One region of the Marmoricola sp. URHA0025 HA25 genome, then DNA from elsewhere that is predicted to be linked to it. Evidence: predicted binding sites of a transcription regulator. Region 1 holds the regulator's gene; the other holds the start of a gene.
What was found. Region 1 encodes LexA, which represses DNA repair genes until DNA is damaged. Its sites were predicted from a motif close to TCGAACANNTGTTCGA; they were not measured.
Positions count from the first base shown of each region.

Region 2: ruvC (crossover junction endodeoxyribonuclease RuvC) is a predicted target of LexA. The motif match lies at 5,973-5,988, and genes of this name have one in related genera.

Region 1 is NZ_JBSSCD010000001.1:1,024,529-1,039,161, forward strand. Features, by position in the region: gene ACVW00_RS04935 (pseudouridine-5'-phosphate glycosidase) at 1-880, opposite strand, end outside; gene ACVW00_RS04940 (carbohydrate kinase family protein) at 877-1,791, opposite strand; gene ACVW00_RS04945 (MFS transporter) at 1,812-3,071, opposite strand; gene ACVW00_RS04950 (hypothetical protein) at 3,215-3,667, shown strand; gene lexA (transcriptional repressor LexA) at 3,860-4,603, opposite strand; gene ACVW00_RS04960 (GNAT family N-acetyltransferase) at 4,809-5,573, opposite strand; gene ACVW00_RS04965 (LysM peptidoglycan-binding domain-containing protein) at 5,795-6,160, shown strand; gene ACVW00_RS04970 (lysoplasmalogenase) at 6,397-7,086, opposite strand; gene ACVW00_RS04975 (hypothetical protein) at 7,175-7,576, opposite strand; gene ACVW00_RS04980 (DUF6318 family protein) at 7,981-8,541, opposite strand; gene ACVW00_RS04985 (DUF3052 domain-containing protein) at 8,645-9,043, shown strand; gene ACVW00_RS04990 (DUF2630 family protein) at 9,085-9,333, shown strand; gene ACVW00_RS04995 (hypothetical protein) at 9,335-9,730, opposite strand; gene ACVW00_RS05000 (hypothetical protein) at 9,747-10,052, opposite strand; gene nrdR (transcriptional regulator NrdR) at 10,426-10,935, shown strand; gene ACVW00_RS05010 (vitamin B12-dependent ribonucleotide reductase) at 11,067-14,075, shown strand; gene ACVW00_RS05015 (DNA cytosine methyltransferase) at 14,184-14,633, shown strand, end outside.
Region 2 is NZ_JBSSCD010000001.1:2,229,219-2,243,851, forward strand. Features, by position in the region: gene ACVW00_RS10910 (adenine phosphoribosyltransferase) at 1-233, opposite strand, end outside; gene secF (protein translocase subunit SecF) at 238-1,482, opposite strand; gene secD (protein translocase subunit SecD) at 1,482-3,188, opposite strand; gene yajC (preprotein translocase subunit YajC) at 3,203-3,526, opposite strand; gene ruvB (Holliday junction branch migration DNA helicase RuvB) at 3,667-4,785, opposite strand; gene ruvA (Holliday junction branch migration protein RuvA) at 4,790-5,410, opposite strand; gene ruvC (crossover junction endodeoxyribonuclease RuvC) at 5,407-5,937, opposite strand; gene ACVW00_RS10945 (cupin domain-containing protein) at 6,082-6,576, shown strand; gene ACVW00_RS10950 (hypothetical protein) at 6,581-7,264, shown strand; gene ACVW00_RS10955 (YebC/PmpR family DNA-binding transcriptional regulator) at 7,269-8,036, opposite strand; gene pdxT (pyridoxal 5'-phosphate synthase glutaminase subunit PdxT) at 8,047-8,703, opposite strand; gene ACVW00_RS10965 (signal peptidase I) at 8,736-9,764, opposite strand; gene ACVW00_RS10970 (TasA family protein) at 9,761-10,387, opposite strand; gene ACVW00_RS10975 (LPXTG cell wall anchor domain-containing protein) at 10,380-11,060, opposite strand; gene ACVW00_RS10980 (signal peptidase I) at 11,057-11,641, opposite strand; gene ACVW00_RS10985 (alternate-type signal peptide domain-containing protein) at 11,669-12,211, opposite strand; gene ACVW00_RS10990 (S26 family signal peptidase) at 12,409-13,317, opposite strand; gene ACVW00_RS10995 (hypothetical protein) at 13,314-14,633, opposite strand, start outside.

The sequences.
Region 1 (14,633 bases):
CGCCGAGGTGGGCGTTGTTCTTCACCAGCGCGACGTTGGCGCGCAGGGAGTCGCCCCCGGTGATCTCCACGATCCGGCCGAGGAGGTACGGCGTGGTGTCCTTGCCGGTGATCCCGAGCCGGTCGAGGTCGCCGAGCGCCTGGTCGATGATCGCGTCGATCTGCTCGTGCGGGATCCCGTCAGCCTCCGGGATCGGGTTGGCCACGCTGATCCCGCCGGCGACGGACAGCTCGTCCTTCGCGCGCATGATCCCGGCGATCTCATCGGCCGAGTCGACGCGCAGCGGCACGGCGTACCCGCTGGTGCGGGTGTAGAACGCCGGGAAGTCGTCGGTCCGGTAGCCCAGCACCGGCACGCCGAGGGTCTCGAGCACCTCCAGGGTCAGGCCGATGTCGAGGATCGACTTCACTCCCGCGGAGATCACCGTGACGTTCGTGAGGGAGAGCTCGGTCAGGTCGGCGCTGACGTCCATGGTCGTCGCAGCGCCGCGGTGCACACCGCCGAGGCCGCCGGTGGTGAAGACCCGGATGCCGGCCAGGGAGGCGAGCCGCATCGTCGCGGCGACCGTGGTCGCGCCGTGCTCGCGGCGGGCGACGACGTAGGGCAGGTCGCGGATGCTGACCTTGCGGATCTCCTGCTGCCCGCGGCCGAGCAGCTCGAGCGCGGCGTCGTCCAGCCCGATCCGGGGTACGCCGTCGAGCACCGCGATCGTCGCCGGGGTCGCTCCGTCGGCGCGGATGATCGCCTCGACCTCGCGGGCCATCGCGACGTTGTCGGGGTAGGGCATCCCGTGGCTGATGATCGTGCTCTCCAGTGCGACGACCGGCCGGCGGTCGGCCAGCGCCGCGCGGACCTCGTCGGTCAGCTGCAGGTCGATCACCGCAGGTCCTCCAGGGTGCCGTGTACGAGGTCCTCGGTCAGGTCGCGTCGCACGGTCGTCGTGGACTGCACGGTGAGCCAGGCGGCCGCGGTCGCGAACCAGCCGGCCTGGGCGACCGGGTCCCCGGCGCGAAGCCGGTGGACGTACGCCGCGAGCATCGCGTCTCCGGCCCCGGTCACGTCCACCACCTCTGCTGGTGGCAGCCGCAGCCGGGTCGTCGCCCCGTCGCCGGTGTGCAGGGTGCTGCCCTCCGCGCCCTCGCGAAGCCAGACCACGTCGATGCCCTGGGAGTGCGCGTGCGCGCGGGCGGCGTCGACGTCGTCGGTGCCGGCCCAGGCGATCAACTCGTCGCGGTTCGGCGTGAACGTGTGCAGCCCCGGGAGCGGGCCGAGCCGGGCCGCCTTGGTCACGCCGACCGGGTCGAGCACGACCGGCACGGCCTGCTCCTCGGCCAGAGCGAGGCAGTGGGCGATCGTGTCGGTGCGGAGGTTGCCGTCGAGCACCAGCCAGCCGGCACCACGTAGCGACTCGCGACTCACGTCCTCGGGGCCGAGGCTGTCGGTCGCGGCCATGTCGGCCACACCGATGACGAGGCCACCGTCGTGGTCGAGCACGGCGGTGTAGGTCCCGGTCGCACAGTCGGCCGACCGGCGTACGCCGCGGAGGTTGACGTCGAGGAGGCCGAGCTGCTCGAGCAGCGCGGTGCCGGGGTCGTCCTGGCCGACCACGCCGATCAGCCGGACCGGGCTGCCCAGGCGGGCGAGGTTCTCGGCCACGTTGCGTCCGACGCCGCCGTGGGCGATCGCCGTCGCGCCGGGGTTGCTGCTCCCCGGCACCGTGTCCCCGGTGATCCTGGCCAAGGTGTCCATGTTCATGCCGCCGACCACGACGACGTCTCCGGGGGTGCTCACTCCCGGAGCCTAGTGCCGGGCTATCCGGTGGCGGTGGCGGCGCCGTACTTCTCCCGGGTCGCCAGCCCCCAGGCGCTGACCGGCTTCATCAAGAGGCCCGAGGCCAGGACCAGGCCGGCGAGCACGAACCAGCCCGGCCGCCCCCACTGGATGCAGAGCGTGGTGATCAGGGTCGGCGCCGCGACCCGGGACAGGCTGAAGCCGAGGGCGGCGAAGCCCTGGTACTGCCCCTGCCGCTCGACCGGCGCGAGCCCCATCGACACGCCCCACTGCCCGCTGCTGGAGACCATCTCGCCGACCACGTGCACGGACGCCGACAGCAGCAGCACCACGATCGCGGCACCGCGCGCGATGCCGTCGGTGAACGCGATCAGCACGAACGACGCCGCGATCCACGCGCTGCCGCGCAGCACCGCCGACGCGCCGGAGGTGACGTCCTCGGCGCCGCGGCTCAGCCGGACCTGGAAGAGCGCGACCGCAATCGTGTTGAGGCCGAGCATGATCGCGACCATCGAGGTCGGCGCCGTCGTGTGCTCGCTGATCCACAGCGGGATGCCGATCTCGAGCACCACGAAGTGCATGAACAGCACGGCGGTGAGGAGGGTCGCGGCGACGTACGGGAGGTCGCGTACGACGCCGAGCCGCGGCTCGCCGTCCGCGCGGGCCGGCGCTCCGGACAGGTGCGGGAGCCGGTTGAACAGCAGGCCGGTGAGCAGCGAGGTGGCGGCGTCGAGGAGGAACACCCCGACGTAGGCCCACGGCTCGTCGATCCAGAGCGCGATCCCGCCGAGGAGCGCACCGAAGGTCATCGCGACGTTGGTGACCGCGCGCAGGTAGGCCTTGAACGGGACGCCCTGACCGCCGACCGCGATCCGCGCGATGTAGCCGTTGCGCACGGCGTTGGCCGCCATCTGCGCCGCCGCGACGAGCGAGATCGCCACGACCAGGGCCCAGAAGCTGCGGGCGATCGCCAGCCCGGCGGTGGCGATCCCGGTGAGGACGGTGAGGTCGCGCATCACTTCGCGGGGTCCGCGGGCGTCGGCCCACTGACCGCCGGGCACCTGCGCGAGGGCGCCTGCCACAGCCGCGATCGACAGGGCGATGCCGACCTGAGCGGGCTCGAGGTGGACGTGGCGGGTGAAGTACAGCGCGAAGGTGGTGAACACCGCTCCGCCGGACGCGCGGTTGACCAGCGTGCCGAGCGCCAGGACGCGCAGCGTGGAGTCGGTCGGGATCCCTCGACGCGTGAGCCGGGCGGGCGTCACGGTCTGCGAGGTCACGGCTCGAACCTACGTCCGCGCGTCGCTCGGCCGCCTCTGGTTTTCGGCCCGCTTCCGGACGCACAGCACCTTGCCAGCACGGGTTGATCGTGCGGACAGCAACCGTGGCGACGCTTGCCGGCGACAACCCACCAGGAGGGAACATGCAGAAGAAGTCAATCGCCCTGCTCGCGTCGACCGGCATCGCCGGCCTGGTCGCCGGCGGCGTCCTGATGACCGGGATGTCCGCCAATGCCGCGGACGACACCGGGTCGGCGGCGACGGGTACGTCGTCGTACGGCGGCGCCCCGGCCGGCACCGGCGCGCCGAACGGCAACACTGACCCGACCAAACCGATGAGGAGCGACGAGAAGCTGCTCACCGGGGACACCAAGGACAAGGTGACGGCGGCCGTGAAGGCGAAGTACCCCGACGCCACCTTCCAGCGGGTCGAGACCGACTCCGACGGTGTCTACGAGGCGCACCTCCTCGTGGCCGGCAAGCCGGTCACCGTCGAGGTGGACAAGTCGTTCGCGGTCACCGGCACCGAGTCGGCGCCGGCCGGCGGTGGCGACCACGACGGCGACGGCCCGGCCGCGCAGGCTGCGGCGGCCTGAGCGCACGAGTGCCCGGCGATGTCGCATCGCCGGGCACTCGTGAAGCCGGTGGTCGAGCCTGTCGAAACTCAGGTTTCGAGCCGCCGTTTGCGGGTTCGCACGCTCACCCGCAGGCTCCCTCCACCGGATCGAGCTCAGTCGAGATCAACCTCTTCGCGTCGCGACCCTGCTCGTCCCTCGCAGGGCCGCGGCTCAGACCTTGCGCAGCACGGCGGTGACCACACCCAGGATGGTGGCGTTGTCACCGTTGATCGGCTCGTAGGCGTCGTTGTGGGGGAGCAGCCACACGTGGCCGTCCTTGCGCTGCAGCGTCTTGACCGTGGCCTCACCCTCGATCAGCGCCGCGACGATCTCGCCGTTGTCCGCAGTCTGCTCCTGGCGGATGACCACGTAGTCGCCGTTGCAGATCGCCGCGTCGATCATCGAGTCGCCGGCGACCTCGAGCATGAACAGCGTGCCCTCGCCGACCAGCGTCTTGGGCAGCGGGAAGATCTCCTCGACGCGCTCCTCCGCGAGGATCGGGCCACCGGCCGCGATCCGGCCGACCAGCGGCACCTGGGTGGCCTCCGGCACGGCGTCGCCGATGCCGGTCGGGTCGAAGCCGTGCTCGTCGGCGCTGGCGATCGCGCGCCGCGCCGCCATCAGCTCGGGGATGAACACCTCGAGCGCGCGCGGCCGGTTGGGGTCGCGCTTGATGAAGCCCTTCGCCTCGAGCACCCGCAGCTGGTGGGCCACGCTGGAGGAGCTGGCCAGCCCGACCAGGTCGCCGATCTCGCGGATGCTGGGCGGGTAGCCGCGCTGCTCGATCGACTCGCGGAGCACGTTGAGGATGCGCTGCTGGCGCGGGGTGAGCCCGGTCGCGTCGGGCGGCGCGTCGGGCAGCTCGCTGACGTTGGAGCGCTTGGCTGCGGAGGGGCGGATGCGATCGGAGGCCATGGGCCGACGGTAGACCCATCGACGGCGGAGTTCAAACACATGTTCGAACGGCGTGTCGGGCGGTTCGCGGGCCCGGAAAGGGCTCCGGACGAGCCCGGGATCGGCGCTGCGTGGGTCGGCGTACGCTCACGCAGCGCCGAACGATCACGGGGTCCTGTCTTCAACCTAGACCCGGAACGGGCCCGGCCGTAAGGGCAGGGCCGGGTCAGTTTTCCGGGGGCATCCAGACGTACTGCGGCACGTTGCAGACCTCGACGAAGCCGGCGCGCTCGTAGACCGGCCGGCCGGACTCGCTGGAGTGCAGGACCGCGTGCTCGGCCCCGGCGGCGTGCGCCAGCTGCAGCAGCCGCTGTGTCACGGCGTACCCGATGCCACGGCCACGGACGTCCTCCAGGGTCGCGATGTTGTAGAGGCCCGCGGTGGTGCCGGTGAGGTACGCCGTGCCGCACGCGACCGGGCGTCCGTCGAGCGAGCCGATCACGTTGACCGCTCCCTGGAAGACGCTCATCACCTCGCTCATCGGCTCGCGCACCGACTCGGGCAGGCCGAAGCCGGTGACCATCATCGCGACGAAGGCGCGTGCGTCGGTGGTCTGCTCGATGCTCAACCCGGCGACCTCGGGGACCGGGGGAGCGGTGGTCAGGTCGGCGTACATGCCCGGGACGTCCTCGTGCTCGAGCCCGCGCTCCGTCAGCGCCGCTTCCAGCTCCGGCGACGTGTGCGACGGCGTGACCCACCACAGCCACGGCAGCCCGGCTCCGATGAACGAGTCCGCCACCTCCTCGGTCCGCCGCCGGGCGTCCGCCCCGAAGTGCGCGCCGGTGACGCAGTTGAACATCGGGAACGGCACGTCGCTGCGGATCGCGTCGACGTCCGTGTCCGGATCGCGGCGGAACATCGGGTGGTCGCCGGCGCCGGTGAAGAAGGCGAGCAGGTTGTCCTCGACCGGGGCGATGCGGGGATCGGTCATGGGGTAGTCAACCCCACCCGATCGGCCGGTGGTTGCGCTTGTCGAAACCCGCCCGAGAGCGCTCGAACATATGTTCTTGCGTTCCTCGAACGCGTGTTCTATCGTCGTACATGTGTTCGATCGAACGTCTGAGCGACCCGGCAGCGGTTCTGTCGGTGCTCGGCCGTAGAAACAGCACTGAGAAACAGCAGAGACAACCTGACTTCCCCCAGGAGAGAGACATGAGCACGCTGAGCATCTCGCCCGCCTTCGACTTCGTGAGCCCGACGCGGCGCCCGCGAGCTGCCCGGCGCACCACCGTCCGGCTCACGCAGCGCGGTCGCGTCGTGTTCGTGCTGGCGTTCCTGGCGGCCGCGTTCGTGGTGATGGTCGCCTTCGGCGGCTGGGCCACGGCGACCCACGACGCCGGCACGCCCGACCCGGTCCGCGTCGTCGAGGTCCAGGAGGGCGACACCCTCTACGGCATCGCCGGCCAGGTCGCCGAGCCCGGCAAGGTCCGCGAGATGGTCCACCAGATCCAGCAGCTCAACTCCCTGGCCGGCTCCAGCCTCCAGGTCGGCCAGAAGCTCGCCATCCCGAAGAGCTGAGTCGCCCTCGGTCCGCCGAGGACAGAGCGTCCGATGATCCCCTCGACCCGGGTCGTCGGCTGTGTGGGAAAGGACAGGGCGGGGCCCAGGCCCCGCCCTCGTTCTTTTCCGATGCACGCCGAGTGGGCAGAAACGCTGCGTCGGCGTGCGGTGAGCGGGCAGAAACGCTGCGTCGGCGTGCGGTGAGCGGGCAGAAACGCTGCGTCGGCGGGCGGTGAGCGGGCAGAAACGCTGGGTCAGACGCTTCCGGCTCGCGCCGCACCCTCACTCAGCAAGAACTGCGCAGCCGTGTACGTCGCCATCACCACCGACTCCACCCGTGCCGGTGCGCCCTTCCACAAGAACTTCCGGGTGCCGAGCACCGAGTCGGACAACATGAACAGCCCGGCCCCGAGCAGCGTCATCCGCCGCGCCGACGTCGGCAGCGCCGGGTCGAGCTGCGTCGCGGCGGCGACCGTCCCGGCGAGCATCGCGGAGTAGCCGGCGATGGCGGGCGCAAGCACCTTGTCCTGCCGGTAGGCGCCGAACACCATCCCGGGCGTGGTCACCGCCCACAGTGCTGCGACCCCCTTCGGCCCGGGCCGCGCGGAGCCACTGCGGTTGCGCAGGAACCCGCTGATGTAGGCGGCGTGGCCGACCGCGAACGACCCGCTCCCTACGGCGAACGGCTTGGTGCCGTGCGCCATCAACGCCAGGTCGCCGCCCCACCCTGCGGCCTGCGCGACGAGCGTGTTGGCCCGCAGCGGCGAGTTCGCCGCCTTCTCGTCGGTGATCAACGAAGCCATCAGGGTGGGCATGAGCAGCGGCTTGGTCAACACCCGCGCCTTGTGCGCCAGCTGGTTGGCCGAGCCGGCGAGCCAGGTGTCGGCGACCGCCAACCCGGCGTACGCGAGCTTGAGCTTGGTCGAGGTGCGGAGTCGGGCCACCCGCTGAATGTAGTGCCTCCTACGGGCTCCGGACGTCATACGTTTGGTGGCTCGGGGCCCTCGATCCGTATGACGTCCGGAGCGGTCCTCAGTGGCCGTAGCCCGAGAGTGCCGGTGTCGCCTCGGCGATCCGCAGCGGGGTGTCCGGCCCGACCGTCGTGACGGTGCCGTCGACGTCCTGGTACGGGCCTCGGTTCAGGCTCCACCGCGCCGTCCAGACGACCTCGACGTGCAGGTTCACCGTGACGTGCGCCTGCTGGTAGCGGTGGACCACGTCCTTGGCCGGGTACGGCGCCCCGGCCGTGTGCGTCTCCGCCGTCGTGCCGTCCCCGTGCACCCAACGGAAGGTGCTCGGCGTGATCTGCAGGTCGACCTGCTGGCCGAGCAGCGTCAGGGTGCGGTGGAGGGGTTGGGCGTCGACGTAGAAGATCGTGTCGAAGTTGATCAGGGTCTTCTCGGCGGGTTGCGTGACCGCACGGAGTTTCGGCAACGGGATCTGTTGAAACGCGCGCGCGACGATGCCTGGAGTGACGGTCGCTGTTGAATCGGGTGGGTTGCTGGCGCAACGCATATCGAGCGGGTACCAGATCCCGTCCCTGAGTCCGAGGAGCTGATACGGAATCTGACCGGAGGGGCACCAGTCGCTACACGTGTGGACCGGCCCGGCGGCAATGTCGCACGCACTCTGCCACCGGTAGGCGGAGTACTCGGACTGCCCTACCCCATGGACGTGACCCGGCGTCGTGTCGCCGTCGGTGCTGCATTCGCCCGATGCAAAGAAGACATTCCCCGTCGCCCCAGCCCCGCCGCTGCACGACTTGGCGGCGGCTGGCGCCATCCCAAGAAGTGGCGCAAGCGCGATGGCGGTGCTCGCGGCCAATGCTCTCCTGCCAATCATGACCCGCGGCTCCATTGGTCGACGAGCCACGCAGCGTTCTGGTACCTCACGACCAGTGTCATGACCGACCGACCGCCTTTAAGGGACGTTGATCCATCTGGTCGGATGACCTTCTGAGGCCCGAAGGAGACCGCGGCAAATACAGTCCACTCTCCCGGATCCGGACGCCGGGCGGCACTGGTGATGGACGCGGAGAGCGCGCCCCCTTCGATGTGACCGCCTGCGCCATAGATCGTGTTCAGGGTTTCGCGTGCGTTCGCACACGACCGGCATTCCTTGGCTTCGACAGCTTGCAATGACCCGACATCACCTGTGGCCTGGGCGTGATTGATCAACTCGACGTAGTACTTCACGAACGCCACCGCCCCGGCCTTCGTGTTCGCCTTCGCTTCCTCCGGCAACACCGGAGCCGACGGCGTCGTGCTCACCGGGCTCGTCACCGGCGTCGACGGCGCCGGCGACGGATCCGCCTTCGGATCGGCTCCACAGCCGGTGACCACGAGCAGCACAGCGACCACGACCAGCACCGCCACGGCACCCAGAACCGCGCGTCTCATGCACGTCCCCTTCCGACCCGAGACAAGGGAAGACGGCGTCAGTTTCCTACCGGAGCGCGCGAAGCGCTACACCTGAGCGACAACCGGTGGATAACGTCCGGTCATGGCCGGGTACTCAGGCACGCCCCTGGAGAAGAAGCTCGGCGTCAAGGACGGCCAGGTCGTCTTCCTCGACCACCCGCCCGATGGCTTCGCGCTCGACGCCCCGACGACCACCCGGCTGCCGAAGCAGGTCGCCGTGACGCTGACCTTCCAGACCAGCGCGAAGTCCCTGGAAGCCCGGATGAAGACCCTCATCGACCACACCGAGCAGGCCGGGATGATCTGGGTCTGCTGGCCGAAGAAGGCCGCGGCGAAGGCGCTGGGCATCCAGACCGACCTCGACGACAACGCCGTACGCGAGATCGGCCTGGCCGCCGGCGTCGTCGACGTCAAGGTCTGCGCGATCGACGAGGTCTGGTCAGGCCTCAAGTTCGTACGCCGGCTCGCGGACCGCGCCTGACCCACTAGCCCCTGCAACCAGGCACGTTGAATACTCGTGCCATGGCCAACGACCCCGGCATCCACGAAAAGATCTCCGCCCTCGTCTCCGAGGAGAAGCGCCTCCGCCAGCAGCGCGAGATCGGCGAGATCGCGGCCGACGAGGAGGTCGCCCGGCTGCGTGACCTCGAGGTCCAGCTCGACCAGTGCTGGGACCTGCTCCGCCAGCGCGACGCCCTGCGCACCTCCGGCGGCGACCCCGACCAGGCGGCGGTCAGGCCGCCGACCGAGGTCGAGGGCTACCTGCAGTAGCTCAACGCACCCGGCGCGAGCTCATCGTGTAGTCCCGCTGCCAGGTGTCACCGAGGTCCTCGGAGAACTCACCGACCGTCTCGATCAGGTCGTCGCCGTCGAACCGCGCGGTGGAGCGCTGCGAGAACTTCGGGACGATCCGCAGCGCCGTCCAGCCCTCGTCGTCGAAGGTCAGGTCCATGAGGCGATCGATGCCGCGCACGTCGAAGTACCACATCTTCTCCTCCGACAGCACCGCCGTCGCGTCGGGGAAGTCGGGATGGTCATAGCTCCAGTCGAGCCGCACGTAGGCTCCCTCGAGCACCCGCTCGTAGCGCTGGCGCCCACTGACCGGCTCGGCCATCGCATGGTGGCGCATCGTGAGGTCCCAGGTCCCGAGCAGTCGATCGAGTGACATGAGCCCACGGTAGGACTCAGCCGGCCCGCCGTCTCCCACCCGGTACGCCGGCCCGCGGCTCCGGCTCGCCACGCCACGTCGCGAGCAGCCGGGACACGAGGATCAGCGTGACCAGCAGGCAGGCGGTCGCGCCCACCGTCGCGAGCGCCACGAACCCCCAGGCCGCCGACTCGCCGCCCCGCGCGCGGGCCCCGAAGTCGATCGCCGCCCACACCAGGAACCCCCACGCGACCAGCGTCAGCGTGATCCCGAGAGCCAGGCCGAGCAGCCTCCGTCGGGGAAGCGGGACCGGCTCCGCCGGTGCTCCCGAGTGCTTCCCCATGGGGCTGATTGTGGCCGACGCCGCCAACCGGCGTTGTGGATATCGGTGGGCGCCCGACGACGCGCCCCAGGACGCCGAATTCGGCGCCGGAGCGACCCCGCGACACGCCGCTAGCAGCCAGCTAAACAGCCCCTGACCTGCGCGTTCGCGCGCGCCCAAAAGAGGGCCGCCCGTTTTCCCCATAGTTGTTGCGCAGGTCACGTGCGCGGCGTACGGTAACCACTACATCTAGTAATCACACGGATGTAGTTTTCCACATCTAGTTCCCCAGAAAAGCCGGGTTGTACACAGAGAACACCGGTTTTCCCGGCGGAATCCACAGCCTGGTCCACAGGTTGTACTAGGGAAGACGTCCGCGAGAGGAGGCCCGCCGATGCACTGTCCGTTCTGCCGCAGCACCGACACCCGGGTCCTCGACTCGCGGGTCGCCGAGGACGGCACCTCGATCCGCCGCCGGCGTACCTGCCCCGACTGCGAGAAGCGGTTCACCACCGTCGAGCAGATGCAGCTGACCGTGCTCAAGCGCAGCGGCGCGAGCGAGCCGTTCCAGCGCGAGAAGGCCGTCGCCGGGGTCCGCAAGGCGCTCAAGGGCCGGCCGGTCTCCGAGGACGACCTGGCCTGCCTGGGCCAGACGGTCGAGGACACCCTGCGCGCCGGCGGCTGGGCGGAGGTGCCGGCCCACGAGGTGGGCCTGGCGATCCTCGCCCCGCTCCGCGAGTTCGACGAGGTCGCCTACCTGCGCTTCGCCAGCGTCTACCGCGGCTTCGAGTCGGCCGACGACTTCGAGGCCGAGATCGCCGCGCTCCGGATGGAGCGAGCGGCTGCAGCCGTCGAGCCCGAGGTGGTTTCGACCGGCTCGAACACCGGAGTCAGCTCCGGATAACCCACAGTCAGCCCGGCGCACGTAGTGGGGAAGCTGCGCGCGCCGGGCCACCAAACAGCGAGGGCCGAACTGTCGGTCCTCACGAGCACCATCAGCAGTAGCCACCAGACAGCGAACAAAGGGGACAGCACGTGACCGAGACGGTGAGCGGCAACGCACAGGGCACATCCAAGGGCGTGCAGGGCCGCAAGAAGGGCATGAAGATCGAGCGGGTCTTCAGCACCCCCGGCGTGCACCCGTACGACGAGCTCAACTGGGAGCGTCGCGACGTCGTCCAGACCAACTGGAAGACCGGCGAGGCCGTCTTCGAGCAGCGCGGTGTGGAGTTCCCCGACTTCTGGTCCGTCAACGCCTCGACCATCGTCACCACCAAGTACTTCCGCGGCGCGCTCGGCACCGACGCCCGCGAGTGGAGCCTCAAGCAGCTCATCGACCGGGTCGTGAAGACCTACCGCAAGGGCGGCGAGGACAACGGCTACTTCGCCTCGGTCGCCGACGCCGAGGTCTTCGAGCACGAGCTCACCTGGCTGCTGGTCCACCAGTACTTCTCGTTCAACTCCCCGGTCTGGTTCAACGTCGGCACCGCATCCCCGCAGCAGGTGTCCGCGTGCTTCATCCTCGCCGTCGACGACTCGATGGACTCCATCCTCAACTGGTACAAGGAGGAGGGCTTCATCTTCAAGGGCGGCTCCGGCGCCGGCCTCAACCTCTCCCGCATCCGCTCCTCCAAGGAGCTGCTCTCCAGCGGCGGTACGGCGTCCGGCCCGGTCTCCTTCATGCGCGGCGCCGACGCGTCCGCCGGCACGATCAAGTCCGGTGGCGCCACCCGCCGCGCGGCGAAGATGGTCGTGCTCGACGTCGACCACCCCGACATCGAAGAGTTCGTGATGACCAAGGCGAAGGAGGAGGACAAGATCCGCGCCCTGCGCGACGCCGGCTTCGACATGGACCTCGGTGGCGCCGACATCACGAGCGTGCAGTACCAGAACGCCAACAACTCCGTCCGGGTCACCGACGAGTTCATGCGCGCGGTCGAGGACGGCACCGGCTTCGGGCTGCGCTCGCGCAGCACCGGCGAGGTCATCGAGACCGTCGACGCCCGTGAGCTGTTCCGCAAGATCAGCCAGGCCGCGTGGGAGTGCGCCGACCCGGGCCTGCAGTACGACGACACCATCAACGACTGGCACACGAACCCCGAGACCGGCCGGATCACCGCGTCCAACCCGTGCTCGGAGTACATGTCGCTGGACAACTCGTCCTGCAACCTCGCTTCGCTGAACCTGCTGAAGTTCCTCAAGGACGACGACACCTTCGACGCGCCGCTGTTCGCGAAGGCCGTCGAGCTGATCATCACCGCGATGGACATCTCGATCTGCTTCGCCGACTTCCCGACCGAGGCGATCGGCAAGACCACCGTCGACTACCGCCAGCTCGGCATCGGCTACGCCAACCTCGGCGCGCTGCTGATGGCGATGGGCCTGGGCTACGACTCCGAGGGCGGCCGGGCGATGGCCGCGGCGATCACCTCGCTGATGACCGGCACGTCGTACAAGCGGAGCGCGGAGCTGGCCGGCGTCGTCGGCCCCTACAACGGCTACGCCCGCAACGCCGAGGCGCACAAGCGAGTGATGCGCAAGCACCAGGCCGCCAACGACGTGGTCCGCACCCTCGGGGTGGCCGACAGCCAGGTGCACAAGCTGGCCACCAAGGCGTGGGCCGACGTGCTCAAGATCGGTGAGAAGCAGGGCTTCCGCAACGCGCAGGCCTCGGTGCTCGCGCCGACCGGGACCATCGGCTTCATGATGGACTGCGACACCACCGGCATCGAGCCGGACTTCTCGCTGGTGAAGTTCAAGAAGCTGGTCGGCGGCGGCTCGATGCAGATCGTCAACCAGACGATCCCGCGGGCGCTGCGCAAGCTCGGCTACGTCGAGGAGCAGATCGAGGCGATCGTCGAGTACATCGCCGAGCACGGCCACGTGATCGACGCCCCCGGCCTGCGCCAGGAGCACTACGAGGTCTTCGACACCGCGATGGGCGCCCGGGCGCTGAAGCCGATGGGCCACGTGCGGATGATGGCGGCCACCCAGCCGTTCCTCTCCGGCGCGATCTCCAAGACGGTGAACCTCCCCGAGACCGCCACGGTCGAGGAGATCGAGGACATCTACCTCCAGTCCTGGAAGCTCGGCCTCAAGGCGACCGCGGTCTACCGCGACAACTGCAAGGTCGGCCAGCCCCTGGCCGACGGCCGCAGCGAGTCGTCCAAGAAGGACCAGGGCATCTCTTCCAAGTCGGCGGACTCCGCGGGGTCGTCGAGCTCAGTCGAGACGAAGGTCGTCGAGGTTCACAAGCCCTTCCGCAAGCGCCTCCCGAAGTCCCGCGCCTCCCGCACCACGAGCTTCTCCGTCGGCGGTGCCGAGGGCTACATGACCTCCGGCGCCCACGACGACGGCGAACTCGGCGAGATCTTCCTCAAGCTCGGCAAGCAGGGCTCAACCCTGGCCGGCGTGATGGACGCCTTCTCGATCGCGGTGTCCATCGGGCTCCAGTACGGCGTCCCGCTGGAGACCTACGTCTCGAAGTTCACCAACCTGCGCTTCGAGCCGGCCGGCATGACCGACGACCCGGACGTCCGGATGGCCCAGTCGATCATGGACTACATCTTCCGCCGCCTGGCCCTCGACTACATGACCTTCGAGGAGCGCAGCATGCTCGGCATCTACTCCGCCGAGGAGCGCCAGCGCCACCTCGAGACGGGCAGCTACGAGCCCATCGAGATCAGCGAAGTCGAGTCCCTGAAGACTCACGACGACTCGGTGATTGAGCCTGTCGAAACCCCAACCACAGGGTCGTCGAGCAGCGAGCGAAGCGAGCGATCAGTCGAGACGCCTGAAGCCAACGCAGCGACCCAACCCCCGGTGGTTGAGCCTGTCGAAACCAAGGAAGCGAAGGCAAAGACCAGTACGCCGGCCGCAGCAGCCTCCAAGCCCACCACCGCCCACACCAGCGCCGAGCTCCTCGAGCAGATCACCGGCACCGCCGTCGATTCCCCGCTCTGCATGACCTGCGGGACCAAGATGCGCCCGGCTGGGAGCTGCTACGTGTGCGAGGGCTGCGGGAGCACCAGCGGCTGCAGTTGAGCACGTGACTGGACGAGGCGGGTCGACGCGAAGGCGGCGACCCGCCTCGTTCCACAACACGCGCACTTGATCCGACGTCACAGCGATGCAGAGGGCTAAGGTTCGAACATGAGCTCGAAGAAGGCAGCCTTCCGCTTCATCGATCTCTTCGCGGGCGTCGGCGGTTTCCACGCCGCTTTGAAGGCGTACGGCGGCGAGTGCGTGTACGCGGTCGAGATCGATAAAGCAGCCGCAGCCGTCTACGAACGAAACTGGGGCCACAACCCGCTGGGCGACGTCACGAAGGACGCCAACGACCGGGTCATGAACGTTCCGGCCCATGAGGTTCTGGCGGCAGGATTCCCGTGCCAGCCCTTCTCGAAGTCCGGCGCGCAGCGGGGCATGGACGAGACCCGCGGCACGCTCTACTGGAACATCCTGCAGATCATCGAGAAGCGAAAGCCCAAGATTGTTCTGCTGGAGAACGTGCGTAACCTGGCTGGTCCACGACACCTGCACGAGTGGCAGGTGATCATCGAGACCCTGCGCGACCAGGGCTATCGCGTCTCGGAGACGCCA
Region 2 (14,633 bases), 1.2 Mb from region 1:
GGTGCGGCGAGGATGAAGCCGCGAGCCTCCATCCCGATCACCTTGTCGACCACCGTCGCGCCAGCGGCGTCGCGGCCGGCGTCGGCGAGCGCCTGGACCACCGCCGTGAACCCCTGGTGGTCGTCGAGCAGCGGGGTGATGTCCTTGAACACCACTCCGGGCTTCGGGAAGTCGGGGATGTCGCGGACCAGGCGGTCGATCATCGATCCGAGCCGGTCGCCCGACGACGTCATCGGGTCACTTCCCGCGCTTGGACCGCGGCTGCCGTGACGGCTGGCTGCGCTTCGCGGAGCCCGACTCGCGCACCGGCGACTTGGGGTTCGGGACCACCCGCCCGGAGCCGCTGGCCTCGCCCCCGGACCGGGGCGCCCGGAAGGGCGTGCGCGGGGCCGCGGGTGCGTCCGGGTCGCCGGCGTCGCTGCGGACACCGCCGGGCGGCTCGACGATCGGCATGTCCTCGGTGAACGACGGCACGTTCGCGTAGCGGTCGGCGTCGCGCTTGGCGCGGGCACGCGCACGGGAGTCCTGCTCGCTGATTGCCTTCTCGCGCGACTTCAGCTGCGCCACGAGGGGCGTCGCGATGAAGATCGAGGAGTAGGCGCCTGCAGCCATGCCGACGAACAGGGCCAGCGCGAGGTCCTTCAGCGCACCGGAGCCGAGCTGGAAGATGCCGACGTAGAGCAGGGCGCCGACCGGCAGCAGCGCGACGATCGAGGTGTTGATCGACCGGACGAGCGTCTGGTTGACCGCGAGGTTGGCCAGCTCGGCGTACGTCTTGCGGCTCTGCCGGACGTCCTTGGTGTTCTCGCGCACCTTGTCGAAGACCACGACGGTGTCGTAGAGCGAGAAGCCGAGGATCGTCAGCACGCCGGTCACCGTCGCCGGGGTCACCTCGAACCCGGAGAGGGCGTAGACGCCGACCGTGATGATCAGGTCGTGGGCGAGCGCGACCATGCCGCCCACCGACATCTTCCACTCACGGAAGTAAGCCCAGATGAACAGCATCACGAAGATCAGGAAGACGATCAGGCCGGTGATCGCGCGGTCCCTGACCTGGGAGCCCCAGCTGGCGCCGACCTCGTCGGTGTTGATCTCTGCCTTGCTGAGTCCCGGGACCTTCTGGATCGCGGCGATGACCTTGTCGGTGTCGTCGCTGGACATCTCCTCGGTCTCCGCCCGGATGGCGGTGGTGCCCGAGGTGGTCACCGTCGGCGACTTCGCCTCGGGGAAGCCCGTGCCGGCGATCGCCTCGCGCACCTTGTCGGCGTTGGCCTGGGTGACCGCCGAGTGCGGGACCGAGATCGTGTACTCCACGCCGCCCTCGAACTCGATGCCGAGGTTCAGGCCCTTGAAGAAGAGCCCACTCGCCGCGGCGAGGACGATCACCCCGGAGATGGCGTACCAGAGCCACCGCCGCCCGACGAAGTCGATCGAGACGTCACCCTCGTAGAGCGCGTTGCCCAGCCTGCTGTAGCGGCCCATCAGGCTGCCCCTCCGGTGAGCTGCGGCTGTCGGTGCCCTGGCTCGTCGATCCCGAGGGTCTCCGGCGACAGGCCGGAGTAGCGGGAGCCGGAGCTGAAGAACTGGCGCCTGGCGAGCAGCGTGACCATCGGCTTGGTGAAGAAGAAGAAGACGACCACGTCGATCACCGTGCTGATGCCCAGTGCGAACGCGAACCCGCGCACGACGCCGATCGCGAAGATGTAGAGCACGACCGCGGCGAGGAACGACACGGTGTCCGCTGCCAGGCAGGTGTTCCGCGCGCGGACCCAGCCCGCCTCGACCGCGACCCGCATCGACTTGCCTGCGCGCATCTCGTCACGGATCCGCTCGAAGTAGACGATGAACGAGTCCGCCGTGATGCCCACGGCCACGATGAGGCCCGCGATGCCGGGCAGCGTCAGCGTGAAGCCGGCCGCCTTCGCCAGCACGAGCACCGTGGCGTAGGTGATCAGGCCGGCCACCACCAGGGAGGCGATCACCACCAGCCCCAGACCGCGGTAGTAGAGCAGGCAGTAGATCATCACGATCGCGAGGCCGATGATGCCGGCGACGATGCCCGCGGAGAGCTGGCTGCCCGCCAACGAGGGGCCGATCACCTCGACGCTCGGGTCGTCGGCGAACCGGACCGGCAGCGCGCCGTACTTGAGCGAGGTGGCCAGGGACCGCGCCTCGGACTCACTGAACGAGCCGGTGATCTCGGCGTTGCCGTCGAGGATCGGGCTGTTGACCCCGGCGTAGGAGATCACCTGGCCGTCGAGCACGATCGCGAACTGACCGCCGTTGTTGTAGAGCGCGCGGGTCGCGTCGCCGAAGGCCTTGCGGGCGCTGCTCTTGAACGACAGCTGGACGGCCCAGGCGGTGCTCGACTGGGGGATGCCGTAGCCGGCGCTCTTGAGCTGGGTGCCCTCGATGATCGGCTTGGAGAGCAGGAACTTCGCACCCTTGTCGTCGCAGGTGATGAGCGGCGTCTTGGGGTCGTCGACGACGGTGGTCGAGGCGCTGGCGGGCGGGCAGGTGTATGCCGCGAACTTCGCCGTCCACTCGTCGCCGGGATCCTGCGCCCACGCGATCGGGTCGTCGACCGAGGCGCCCTTCGCGGTCGTCGCGGGAGCAGTCGGCGTCGCGGTCGGAAGCGTCGGGGTCGCCGTCCCCGTCGGGGTCGGGCTGGGAGTCGGCGTCTTCTTGGCGTAGTGCGGCCCGACGCGCGGCTTCGGCGTCGCCGTGCCGGCCGTCGTCGGCGCGGAGGGGCTCGCCGTCCCGGTGGGCGTGCCCGTCGGCGACCCGGTCGGGCTCGCGGAGGGGGTCGTGGTCGCCGGCCGGCCGGGCGCCGGCCCGGCCGCGAGAATCCGGAAGCGGAGCTGGGCGGTGCGCTTCACCGCGTCGACGAGGCTCTTCCGGTTCTTGCCCGGGATCTCCACGACGATGTTCTTGTTGCCCTGCACCGTGACGCTGGACTCGCTGACACCGTTTCCGTTGACCCGCTGGTCGATGATGTTGCGCGCCTGCGACAGCTTGGTCTGGCTCGCTCCCGAGACGGCGGTCAGCGTGATCCGGGTGCCGCCCTCCAGGTCGAGGCCCAGACGCGGCTTCGCGGTGCCGCCGAGCGCGGCGAGCCCGTAGAGCACCGCCACGGCGATGAAGAAGATCAACAGGGTGCGTCCCGGGCGGGACGTCTTCTTGGCCACGGTCCTGCGTCTCCTCAGTCTTCTTCGGTCATACGGTCGGGTGCGTCGGCCGCCTGGTCGGCAGCGACGTCCTGGCTTGCGTCGGTCGCGCGTCGTACGACGACCTGGCGGGCCGCGGTGACCACTACTCCGGGGGCGATCTCCAGCCTCACCCGGTCGCCCTCGAGCGCCGTCACGGTGCCGAAGACGCCTGCCGAGATGATCACCTCGTCACCCACGGCCAGCTCTGCCTGCAGGCGGGCAACCTGGCGCTGCTGCACCCGGGCCGGACGCATCACGATCGCCCAGAACCCCAGGAGGGCGAGGACGATCACCAGCAGCTGCAGCTCGGACGACACAGGGAGGACTCTCGGTTCGGGTACGGGGGTCGGAAGTGGTGCACGCCACAAACAGGCAGGCACGCCACCGCCGGTGAAGTGTAACGGCCGGGGACCGTGGGAGCAGACCGGGCGGGGCCCTGCCCCGCCCGCGGCAGTGCTCAATCGGTGTCGAAGAGCGCCTCGTCGGCACCGAAGGGCGCCCCCGCGGGAGCGGTGAGGCCCAGGTGCGCCCAGGCGGCCGGCGTCGCGACCCGTCCGCGCGGCGTACGGGCGAGCAGGCCGGATCGGACCAGGAACGGCTCGGCGACCTCCTCCACGGTCTCGCGCTCCTCGCCGACGGCGACGGCGAGCGTGCTGATGCCGACCGGCCCACCGCCGAAGCGGGTGCAGAGCGCGGACAGCACCGCGCGGTCGAGCCGGTCGAGGCCGGACTCGTCGACCTCGAAGAGGTCGAGGGCCCGGCGGGCTGTCTCGAGCGTCACGACGCCGTCACCGCGGACCTGCGCGTAGTCGCGGACCCGGCGCAGCAGCCGGTTGGCGATCCGCGGGGTGCCGCGGGACCGCGACGCGATCTCCGCGGTGCCATCCGGCCGGGCCTGTACGTCGAGCAGGCCGGCCGAGCGCCGCACGATCTGGTCAAGCTCCTCGGGCTCGTAGAACTCCAGGTGGGCGGTGAAGCCGAACCGGTCGCGCAGAGGACCCGGCAGCAGCCCGGCGCGCGTGGTCGCGCCGACGAGCGTGAACGGGGGGATCTCCAGCGGGATGGCGGTGGCGCCGGGGCCCTTGCCGATCACCACGTCGACGCGGAAGTCCTCCATCGCGAGGTAGAGCATCTCCTCGGCGGGCCGGGACATCCGGTGGATCTCGTCGACGAACAGCACGTCGCCGTCGTTGAGGCCGGAGAGGATCGCGGCCAGGTCGCCGGCGTGGGTGATCGCCGGGCCCGACGTGAGTCGCAGCGGGCTGGACATCTCGGCGGCGATGATCATCGCGAGGGTGGTCTTGCCGAGCCCGGGCGGTCCGGAGAGCAGCACGTGGTCGGAGGTCCGGCCCCGCGCCCGCGCCGCCTCGAGGACGAGCGAGAGCTGCTCGCGGACACGCTGCTGGCCGATCACCTCGTCGAGCGAACGGGGCCGCAGCGCAGCCTCCACGGCACGCTCGTCGGGGTCGGCGCCGAGCTCGGTCAGCGACTCGGTGCGCCGCTCGAGGTAGGCGAGCTCCGCGTCGTCGAGGGCGGAGTCGTGGTGCGGCGGGTCGTGGCGAAGGTCGTCGGCCATCGGCTCAGGCCTTGCTCAAGGTCTGGAGGGCGAGGCGCAGCAGCCGCGCGACGTCGGGGGCGCCGTCCCGTTGTGCCATCTGCTCGGCTTCCGGAGCGACCTCGGCGACGGCCTTGTCGGCCTCCTTGCCCGACCAGCCCAGGCCCACCAGGCCGCCGTGCACCTGCGCCTGCCAGGCACTGTCGGTCGACGGGCCGGCGGGCACGCCCTGGCTGCTCGAGCCGGGTGCCCCGATCCGGTCGCGGAGCTCGAGGATGATCCGCTGCGCGCCCTTCTGCCCGATGCCGGGGACCGAGGTCAGCGTCCTGACGTCGTCGGAGGCGACCGCCCGGCGGATCGCCTCGGGCGAGTGCACCGCGAGCATCGCCTGGGCCAGCTTGGGCCCCACGCCGCTCGCGGTCTGCACCAGCTCGAACATCTGCTTCTCGTCGTCGTCGGCGAACCCGAACAGCGTCAGTGAGTCCTCGCGCACGACCATGCTCGTCGGCAGCGTGGCCTCGGTGCCTCGTCTCAGCTCGGCCAGCGTGTTCGGAGTGCACTGGATCTCCAGACCCACTCCACCGACCTCGAGCACCGCCGAGTTGAGCCCGAGCGACGCCACCGTGCCCCGCACGAACGCGATCACCGTGCTCGTCCTGCTGCTGCCTGGGCAGCCACGGCCGCCTGGATCCGGTTGGTCGCGGCACCGCGCCAGACGTGGCAGATCGCCAGCGCCAGGGCATCGGCTGCGTCGGCCGGCTTGGGCATCTCGCTGAGCCGCAGCAAGCGGGTGACCATCGCGCCCACCTGCGCCTTGTCGGCCCGGCCGCTCCCGGTCACCGCCGCCTTGACCTCGCTCGGGGTGTGCATCGTGACGGGGATCCCGCGAGCCGCGGCCGCCACCAGGGCCAGGCCGCTGACCTGCGCGGTGCCCATCACGGTCTTCACGTTGGCCTGCGAGAACACCCGCTCGACGGCGATCGCATCTGGCGCGGTGGCGTCGATCCACGCGTCGAGCGCGCGCACGATCTGCAGCAGTCGCTCCTCGATCGGCAGGTCGGTGGTGGTGCGTACGACGCCCACGTCGACCATCGTGAGCGGCCGGCCGATGCTGCCCTCGACCACGCCCACCCCGCAGCGGGTGAGTCCCGGGTCGACGCCGAGCACGCGCATGGAACGATCCTCCGTGGGTCAGGCCCCGTCGGGACACGAACGTATGTTCGTACGACGCTATCCCGGCCGGCCGCCGTCCGTCGCATCGACTCGCCGGGCAGATATTCGCAGGAGCACTGCCCCGGCGGGTGCCAGCATGGCCGCATGTCACATCCGACGTCCTACCCGGCCGCCGTCCACCAGGGTGCGGGCGAGGTCACCGCGACGTACCGACCGCAGGACACGCCGCCCGACCTGGGCTCTCCCCCGGGCAACACGGTCGACTACCTGGCCACGAGCGCCTCGACGTCCGGCGGGTTCGGCCTGTACCGCTGGAACTTCGGGAGCCACGTGAGCGGACCCGACCCGCACTTCCACCGCACCATCTCCGAGTCGTTCTACGTGCTTTCCGGCACGGTCTCCATCTACGACGGCTCGCGCTGGGTGCCGACCGGCGCCGGCGACTTCGTGCATGTCCCGCCGGGCGGCATCCACGGCTTCCGCAACGACTCCGGCGAGCCGGCCTCGATGCTGCTGCTGTTCACCCCCGGCGCCCCCCGCGAGGAGTACTTCGAGACGTTGTTCGCCGGCGGCACCAAGGACATGACCGAGGACGAGAAGGCGGCGTTCTACCTGCGTCACGACAACCACTGGCTCTGACACCGTGGCGTCCCTTCCGAAATTCGCGCCGACAGACGCACCGCGCGACGCGCTCCGGCGCGCGCTGGAGTACCTCGCCGACGTCGTCCCCGATGTGCAGCTGGTCCGCTCGCGCAACCTGCTCCGCCGCAGCCGCGGTACGACGCAGCTCCACCTGTCGTTCCAGTCATCGACGCGGAGCCGTCGTGGCATCGGGGTCTGGTGCAGCATGAACCTCAGCGTGCACGACAAGGCCCTGGGTGCCTGGCGCGCCGACCACCCGCAGCTCACAGGGCGCACCGGCGACGTCCTCACCACGTACGGCAGGCTCGGCCCCGGCATCCAGCTCTACGGACCGTTGGAGCGGCATCGGCCGCTGTCCGAGGTCCCGTCCTTCATCGTCGACGAAGCACTCCCCCGGCTGGACTGGTTCGAGACGCCGGCACGTGCTCTGGCCGACATCCCGGCACAGGAGCGCCGCAACAGCCTGCGCCACCTGGTCGAGTGGGCGGTCTCGCGCGGGGAGCGCGACGTCGCCCTCGAGATGCTGCGCCGCTCGTTCGACGAGGTGCCGGCGATGCGCGAGCGCACCGACGAGCAGCGGCGTACCGGCGTCCCCGCAGGGAGCCCCGGCGGCAACGCCGGGGAGATGCTCGGCCCGGCCATCACCCGACTGGGACTCCTGGCTCCGGACGAGCCGCTGCCGTAGCCGGTCAGGCCTCGATGGCCTCGATGACCTCGTCGGGGACGTCGAAGTTCGCGAAGACGTTCTGCACGTCGTCGAGGTCCTCGAGCGCGTCCACCAGGCGCAGCACGGAACCGGCTGCCTTGGGGTCGTCGATCCCGACCTGCATCGAGGGCACGAACGAGGCCTCGGCCGAGTCGTAGTCCAGCCCGGCCTCCTGGAGCGCGGACCGTACGGCGACCAGGTCGGTCGCCTCGCTGATCACCTCGAAGGCGTCGCCGAGGTCGTTGACCTCCTCGGCACCCGCGTCGAGGGCGGCCTCGAGCACGTCGTCCTCGGTGACCTTGCGTGCGTCCTGCTCGAGCGGGACCAGCACGACACCCTTGCGCTGGAAGAGGTAGGCGACCGAGCCCGGATCGGCGAGCGAGCCGCCGTTGCGGTTCATCGCCGTACGCACCTCCATCGCGGCGCGGTTCTTGTTGTCGGTCAGGCACTCGATCAGGATCGCGACGCCGTTGGGACCGTAGCCCTCGTACATGATCGTGATGTAGTCCGCGCCGCCCGCCTCGGCGCCGGAGCCGCGCTTGACCGCGCGATCGATGTTGTCCTTGGTGACCGACGACTTCTTGGCCTTCTGGATCGCGTCGAAGAGCGTGGGATTGCCGGCCGGGTCACCGCCACCCATCCGGGCCGCGACCTCGATGTTCTTGATCAGCTTGGTGTTCATCTTGCTGCGCTTGGCGTCGACGACCGCCTTCTTGTGCTTGGTGGTCGCCCACTTGGAGTGGCCGGACATGGGTTCCTTCCTACGGAGCCTCGGTGCCGGGGCCTGGTTCCCCGGTGGTTGAGCCTGCTCTCCCGGTGGTTGAGCCTGTCGAAACCATATCGACGAACAACTGGTGGATCCGGCCGTCGCCATCCACCTCCGGATGGAAGGCCGTCGCCATCAAGGCGCCCTGCCGGACCGCGACGATCCTACCGGCGGCCTCGCCGCCACCGACACGCGCGAGCACCTCGACGTCCGCGCCGGCATGCTCGACCCAGGGAGCCCGGATGAACACGGCGTGCACCGGATCGTCGAGGCCGGCGAAGTCGAGGTCACCCTCGAAGGAGTCGACCTGGCGGCCGAACGCGTTGCGCCTCACGGTGATGTCGAGCCCACCGAGCGTCTCCTGATCGGCGGTGCCGCCCTCGATCCGCTCGGCGAGCATGATCATCCCGGCGCACGTGCCGAACGTCGGCATCCCGCCGCGGATCCGCTTCTGCAGCGGCTCGAACAGCTCGAACGTCCGCGCGAGCTTGTACATCGTGGTGCTCTCCCCGCCGGGGAGCACCAGCCCGTCGCAGGCCTCGAGCTCGGCCGGCCGGCGTACCGGGATCGCCCGGACGCCGAGGGCGCTCAGCGTGCGCAGGTGCTCACGCACGTCGCCCTGGAGGGCGAAGACGCCGATGGTCGGGTTCACTCCGCAATTCTACGGGGTGACGCGGTCGCTCCTCACGGAGCGACCACGCACTTGCGCTGGCCGCCGTTCCCGGAATACGTGGCCAGGTTGGACGCCGATGAGGTACCACCGGGCCCGATGGCAACGATGAAGAAGCTGCCCGAGGTGTTGTTCACCGCGCCGGCGAGCGCGGCGCTCCGCAGCGTGCCGGCGAACGGCTCCGTCGGGTTGGCGCCGGCGGTGTAACGCACCTCGAAGGTGGTCGGGTTGGCACCGACCGGGTTCGTGGTCCACGTGATGCTCGTCGGGTCGCTGTTGCCGTTGCCCACGGTGCACGTGGCGATGTGCGGTGCGTTGGGAGGTGTCCCGAAACTGGCTGCGGCTGTGAACGTCGTGCCGTTCACGGCTGCGCTGTCCGTCCAGGCTGCCCAGGTCGGCAGCGTCCAGCCGGCGACACCCGTCAGCACGAGACCGAGCACGGTCGCGGCGACGATCCCGGTCTTCGCATGTCGGCCGCCAGTCGGCTCGGCATCGGGCGGGCCTGCCGGAGGATCCCGCTTTGCGGCCGGCTCCTCGCCGCTGTCGCGATGGCCCGATCGTGGGCTGCGGCGACCGATCAGCATCAGGAGGAGGCCGACGTACGCGGCAACGAGGTAGACGCCCGGAGCGCGGGAGAACCAGTCGACCACGTAGCCGGCCTTCGGGAGTGTGAACATCACCTTCTGCGCCTTCGTCACGTCGTAGACCTGCTGGTCGACCACGTGGTTGGCATCGCCCTTGAGGGTGAGCTCCCAGTGCCCGTCGATGGCCGTGTTCGTGACCACGCGGTGGGTGACGCGCTGTCCGTCGGCGGCGACCACCGAGACGATGTCGCCGCGATGGAGGTCCGCCGCACCGACGGTGCGCGACATCGAGAGGTCGCCGGTGTCGATCGTCGGTGCCATCGATCCGGACCGGAACATCAACGGACGTACACCGAACGCGGCACCGGCGACGACGAGCACGAGTCCGAGGACGCCGAGGATCGCCGCCGAGGTCAGTAGGACCTCGCGCGAGAGGCGGACGATGCGAGCTGTGGTCATGAGAGGTCGGAGGTCCCACTGAACGTGAAGGTGGCCTTCGTCGTCTTGGACTGCAGCGTCGTCGGGGCGGCGGCGCTGAACGTCACCTGGAAGCACAGGGGCACGGTGGCCGCTGCGCCCAACCCGCTGCCCGCAGTCGTCGGCTGCGGCGTGGCGACGAGCGCGGCACTCGTGGTCGTCAGCGTCGACGGGCCGGCCAGCACGGTGCCGCCCGAGCACGTCGCCGTGTTCCCGGAGCCGCTCACCGTGGCGCCGGTCCTGATCGTGAGGCTGATTGCCGCGGCGGAGCTGAACGCGGCGTCGTCGGCGCCGCCCGTCAGCAGTCCGGCGAGCGTCCACTTCAGCGGGATGTTGCCGTTGTTCTTCACCGTGAGGATCTGCGCCGACGTCGAGCCCGGAGCCATGTTGGTCATGGACAGCGTGCCGGACGCGTTGGCGACGGAGTCGGCGTTGTCGACCTGCAGGTCGAGGCGTCCGGAGGTGAACGTCGTGCCCGACACGGCGACGCTGTCGGTCCAGAAGGCGAAGGTGCCGGTCGTCCCCAGGGCGACCACGACGCCGAGCCCGAGCGCTGCGCGGACGCGGGTGCTGCGCAGGTGTGCGAGCAGATGAGGCTTACGCATGGGAGTCTTCCTTCTTCTTGTGGTTCGAGGTGCGCTGGCCGACCAGGGCCAGGGCTGCTCCGAGCAGGCACATGAGTGCAGCGAGGGCGATGGTCGACGGCGAGACGTCGTTGCCGGTGTTGGGCAGCGAGCCCGGGTGGTGCTTCGGGCCGCCGTTGCCCGCGTGTGGCGCCAGGACGATCGCGCGGCCCTGCGTCAGGCTCACGTCGAAGGCCAGCCCGACCTCGCGGTCCTGGGTCGCGTTGCCGGCACTGGCGGCGAAGGCGATCCGCACGTTGATCTTCCGGACGGCCTTGCCGGGCACGGAGGCGTTGGTGATGAGGAAGTGCGAGTTGTCGGCGGAGGTCGCGCTCACCCAGGTGCCGCCGTCGACCTGCGCCGACACGGTGAGGGCACCGCTCGTCATCAGGTCGCCGAACTGAGCCGGCAGCATGATCACGTCGAGGACCGCGTCCTGTCCGGTGTGGTTGCGGACGTAGAACGACCGCGTCTCCGAGTCGCCGGGGATCCAGCGGGACGAAGGGCTGAAGAGGGGCGTCGGCAGACTGGCTCCCCAGGTCACACCGTCCGCACTGACCTGCAGCTGGTTGCCGGCTGCGGACGCCGGCGCGGCGAGGCCGAGCGCGGCCATGACGGTCAGCAGTGCGGCCGCGATCAGGGCGTGGAGCTTCATGACGCCACCTCTGCCCTCTCGCGCTCGTCGACCGCGACGTCGGCCAAACCGCTTCGCGTCCGGCGCCGGTCACGGAGGGCACCAGCGAAGGACATCAGCGCATAGCCGATGAGCACGGCCACTGCGCCGAACACCACGAGCTGTCGCACGTGCCCGCCGACCTTGAGAGTGGGCCAGGCGAGGTAGCGGATCGAGTACCAGCGCTTGCCGCGGATCTGCTCCGGGCGGACGACCGACGGATCGTCGACCGTGTTGGCGTCGCCCTTCATCGTGAACCGGTACTCGCCCTTCATGTTGACTCCCACTGCGACCACGCGGTGCGTGGCGACCGTCGGGTCTCCGGAGCGGATCTGGTACGTGACGACGTCGCGCACCGCGATCTGCTCGGGCTTGACCGCCTTGACGACCACGAGGGTCCCGGGTGGCATCGAGGGTCGCATCGAGCCGGTGAGCACGGTGTACGCCGTGGCGCCGCCCAGCCTGGGGATCACCACGACGAGGGCCAGGACGAGCACGACGAGCCCCGCGGCCAGCAGGGCGAGTGCCCTGCCGGCCACGGTGCGCAGATTGCGCAGGCTCATCGAAATCGCTCCTCAGTCCCAGTCAGCTCAGGCGTTGTGGCTCTGCGAAGCCGTCAGCGTGATGCCGTCGAGGACCGCGCTGAGTCCGGTCAGGCTGTTGGAACCGTTCGTGGCGTCGTCACCCGGGAAGTCGACGGTGATGGTCGCGGTGATCGTCGCGTTCGGGGTGACCTCGTCTCCGTCAGCAAGCACGGTGGTGCCCTGCTTGAACGTGGCGCCAACAGTCAGCTCGTCGGTCAGAGCGCTGCTCGAGGCTGCATTCCAGTCGGGCGTCGCGGTGCTGAGGTTGACCTTGATGTGGTCGCCCGCGGCGTTGATCTTGAACGTGCAGACCTTGGTCAGCGTGTCGCCGGGCACGATCCGTGTGTTCGCGTCCACGACGGCGTCGCTGGTGTCGATGGTCCAGTCGGCCGACGTGCAGGTGCTGTCCGTGAGCTTCAGGTGGCCGCTGGTGAACGTGCCGCCAGAGACGTCGGTGGCGTCGGTCCAGAACGCGAGGGTGCCCGCGCCGCCGACGAGCAGGGTGCCGGCGGCGGCTGCGGCGAGCGCGCCCTTGGTGGTCTTCTTCATGGTGGTTCCTCCTGGAGAGGGGTCGATGAACTTGCGACCACCACCTAACGACGCGCATTTCGCCCGCTTCGCCACAGAGACCCGATATGACCCGTGCGGGCTATGGATCCTCGACCGTTCAGTTCCAGACGGTCTAGGCCGAAAGATGGGCGAAAGCGACATTCGTGCAATTGCGCTGCGCATCGACGCGCTAGCGATTATGCGGCGTGGTCGCAACGGCCGCGGTTGCCCCGTCTGCCCGGCGGGGGCGAAACCCCGGGAGCCGGCCGACGACCCGAGGACGAGGACGCGGCTCCGGCAGCCGGGACGAAGCACGCGCCCACCAGGACGGCCCACCACCACAGCGGGACCGCAGGCGCCAGCGTGAGCCGGAGCTTGCCGGCCTCGTCGGCAGTGCCCACGTGCACGGTGCCGACCTGACCGGCCCGCATCACCACGCTCGGTCCGTCATGGGCGGTGAGCCGGATCGGGAGCAGCCCGGTGCCGACGTACGTCGCGTCCGCGCCACCCCCAGGGGTGGGCGCGAAGGCGAGCTGCTCGGCGTTCACCAGCGGCCGGTACCAGGCGATGATCGCGCTCAGGGCGACGGCGATGACCACCACCACGAGCGGAGCCCTCCACCGCGGGCGGGCGAGCTGCGCGACCAGCATCACCAGGAACCCGGCGGCGATCCCGACCGGCGCAGCCTCGACCAGCCAGCCGACTCCCGGCCAGCGCATCCGGACGGAGCCGACCACGTCCTCCTCGCTCAGGACCCACGGGTCGGGCGAGCTCAGCACGCCCTTTGTGGTGATCCGCCCGTCAGCCTGCCGCGCCAGCACTCGGTGGCTGTAGGTCTGACCGGTCGAACCGGGCGGGCGGAACGAGATGAAGTCCCCGGGCCTCAGGCTGTCGAAGTCCACCGGCTTGACCCACAGCAAGGTGCCGACCGGCGCGACCGTTCCCATGGACGGTGTCTCGACGCGCTCCCAGGTGCCCCCGTCGATGCGCCATGCCGCACCGAAGGTCAGGAAGCCGAAGGCCACCACGAGGGCGAGGGTCGAGATGATCCGGGCCGGGACCGGCCGGCCGACGCGAAGGGGGCGAGCCTCGAGGACGACCGTCATGCCAGGAACACCCCGCTCGGGTCGCCCGACCAGGTGAAGGTCAGGCTCCAGCCGCTCGAGGGCGGCGAGACGAGTCCGACCCGGTAGGCCAGCGGCGCGTAGAGGTGCAGGCCGGCAACGTCCGCGTCGTACCCGGAGGCCACCCTCGCGAAGCTGGTGACCGAGGCCTGCGTGTTGCCGGGCGTCGGCGCCGCGACCGGCGTGACGGGTAGCCAGGCAGAGGTCACGAGGGCCCTGAGTGTCGTGGTGGCGAAGACGCTCGATCCACCCAGGGTCCAGGCCAGCGTGACCATCGTGCACGGGTCTCCGCCGGTCACCCAGGAGATGCTCGTGGCGAACGTCGTGATCCCCGAGTCCCCGAGCATCCACACGTGCTTCGCGCCGGTGTAGCCGGTCGTCGTCGTCTGGTACGCCGACGCCGACGCGGACGAGCGAAGGGCGGTCACCTGCGCGCCGGTAAGGGCGTTGGCGGTGACGAAGGCGCCGGACAGCGACCCGGTGAGGCCGGGGGTCGTCGGGGCGTTGGCGATCGAGGTGAAGTCGCCCCAGCCGACGTGCCAGTAGCCGGTGTTGCCGGTCAGCAGGGCGATCCCACCCGAGCTCGCGACGCTCGTGCTGTCGACGTAGAGGGTCGAGGTCGAGACGACCGCCGAGGAGATCGTGAGCGTCGCCAGGTGCCAGCCGCCGTCGGCGTACGTGCTCGTCGAGACGCCCGACATCGGGGTGGTCGCAGCGACCCGGAAGCGGATGTGCCCGGTCGGGTCCATCCAGACCTGCGGGTCACCCGCGATCGAAGCGGTGCTGTTGGCGCTCACGTCGAGGCCGATCAGGGCGCCGCCCGTCGCGTAGCCGCTGGCCACCTTGAACCAGACGCCGATCGAGAAGTTGCTTCCCAGCACGGTCCCGGTGTTCGTCTGCACGACCTCCCCGGCGTAGGCAGTTCCGCCGCTCAGGCTCACCGCGCTCGTGGTGCCCCAGGGATCTGTCTGCCGGAACGTCGTCGCGTAGCGCGGGAGCAGGGGGTCGGTCGCCGTCTTGGCATTGGCGAGCTGGACGGGACGACAGCTGACGACCTCTCCCTGCGAGTACATCGCCGTCCCGGTCGGCGCCCCGCTGCTGTCGGTGATCGTGTCGCTCTTCGTGGCCACCGACGTGCTGGCCGCGCTCGTGGCCCAGATCGTCCCGGTGCACGTGGTCGTGCTGGCCGGCCCCGTCAGTGAGCAGCTGCTCGCGCCCGACGGGTAGGCGTGCGCGAAGCTCAGGGTGCTCGCAAGCGCCGAGTTTGCCGAGTTCGCCACCTGCGCCGACGTCCAGGA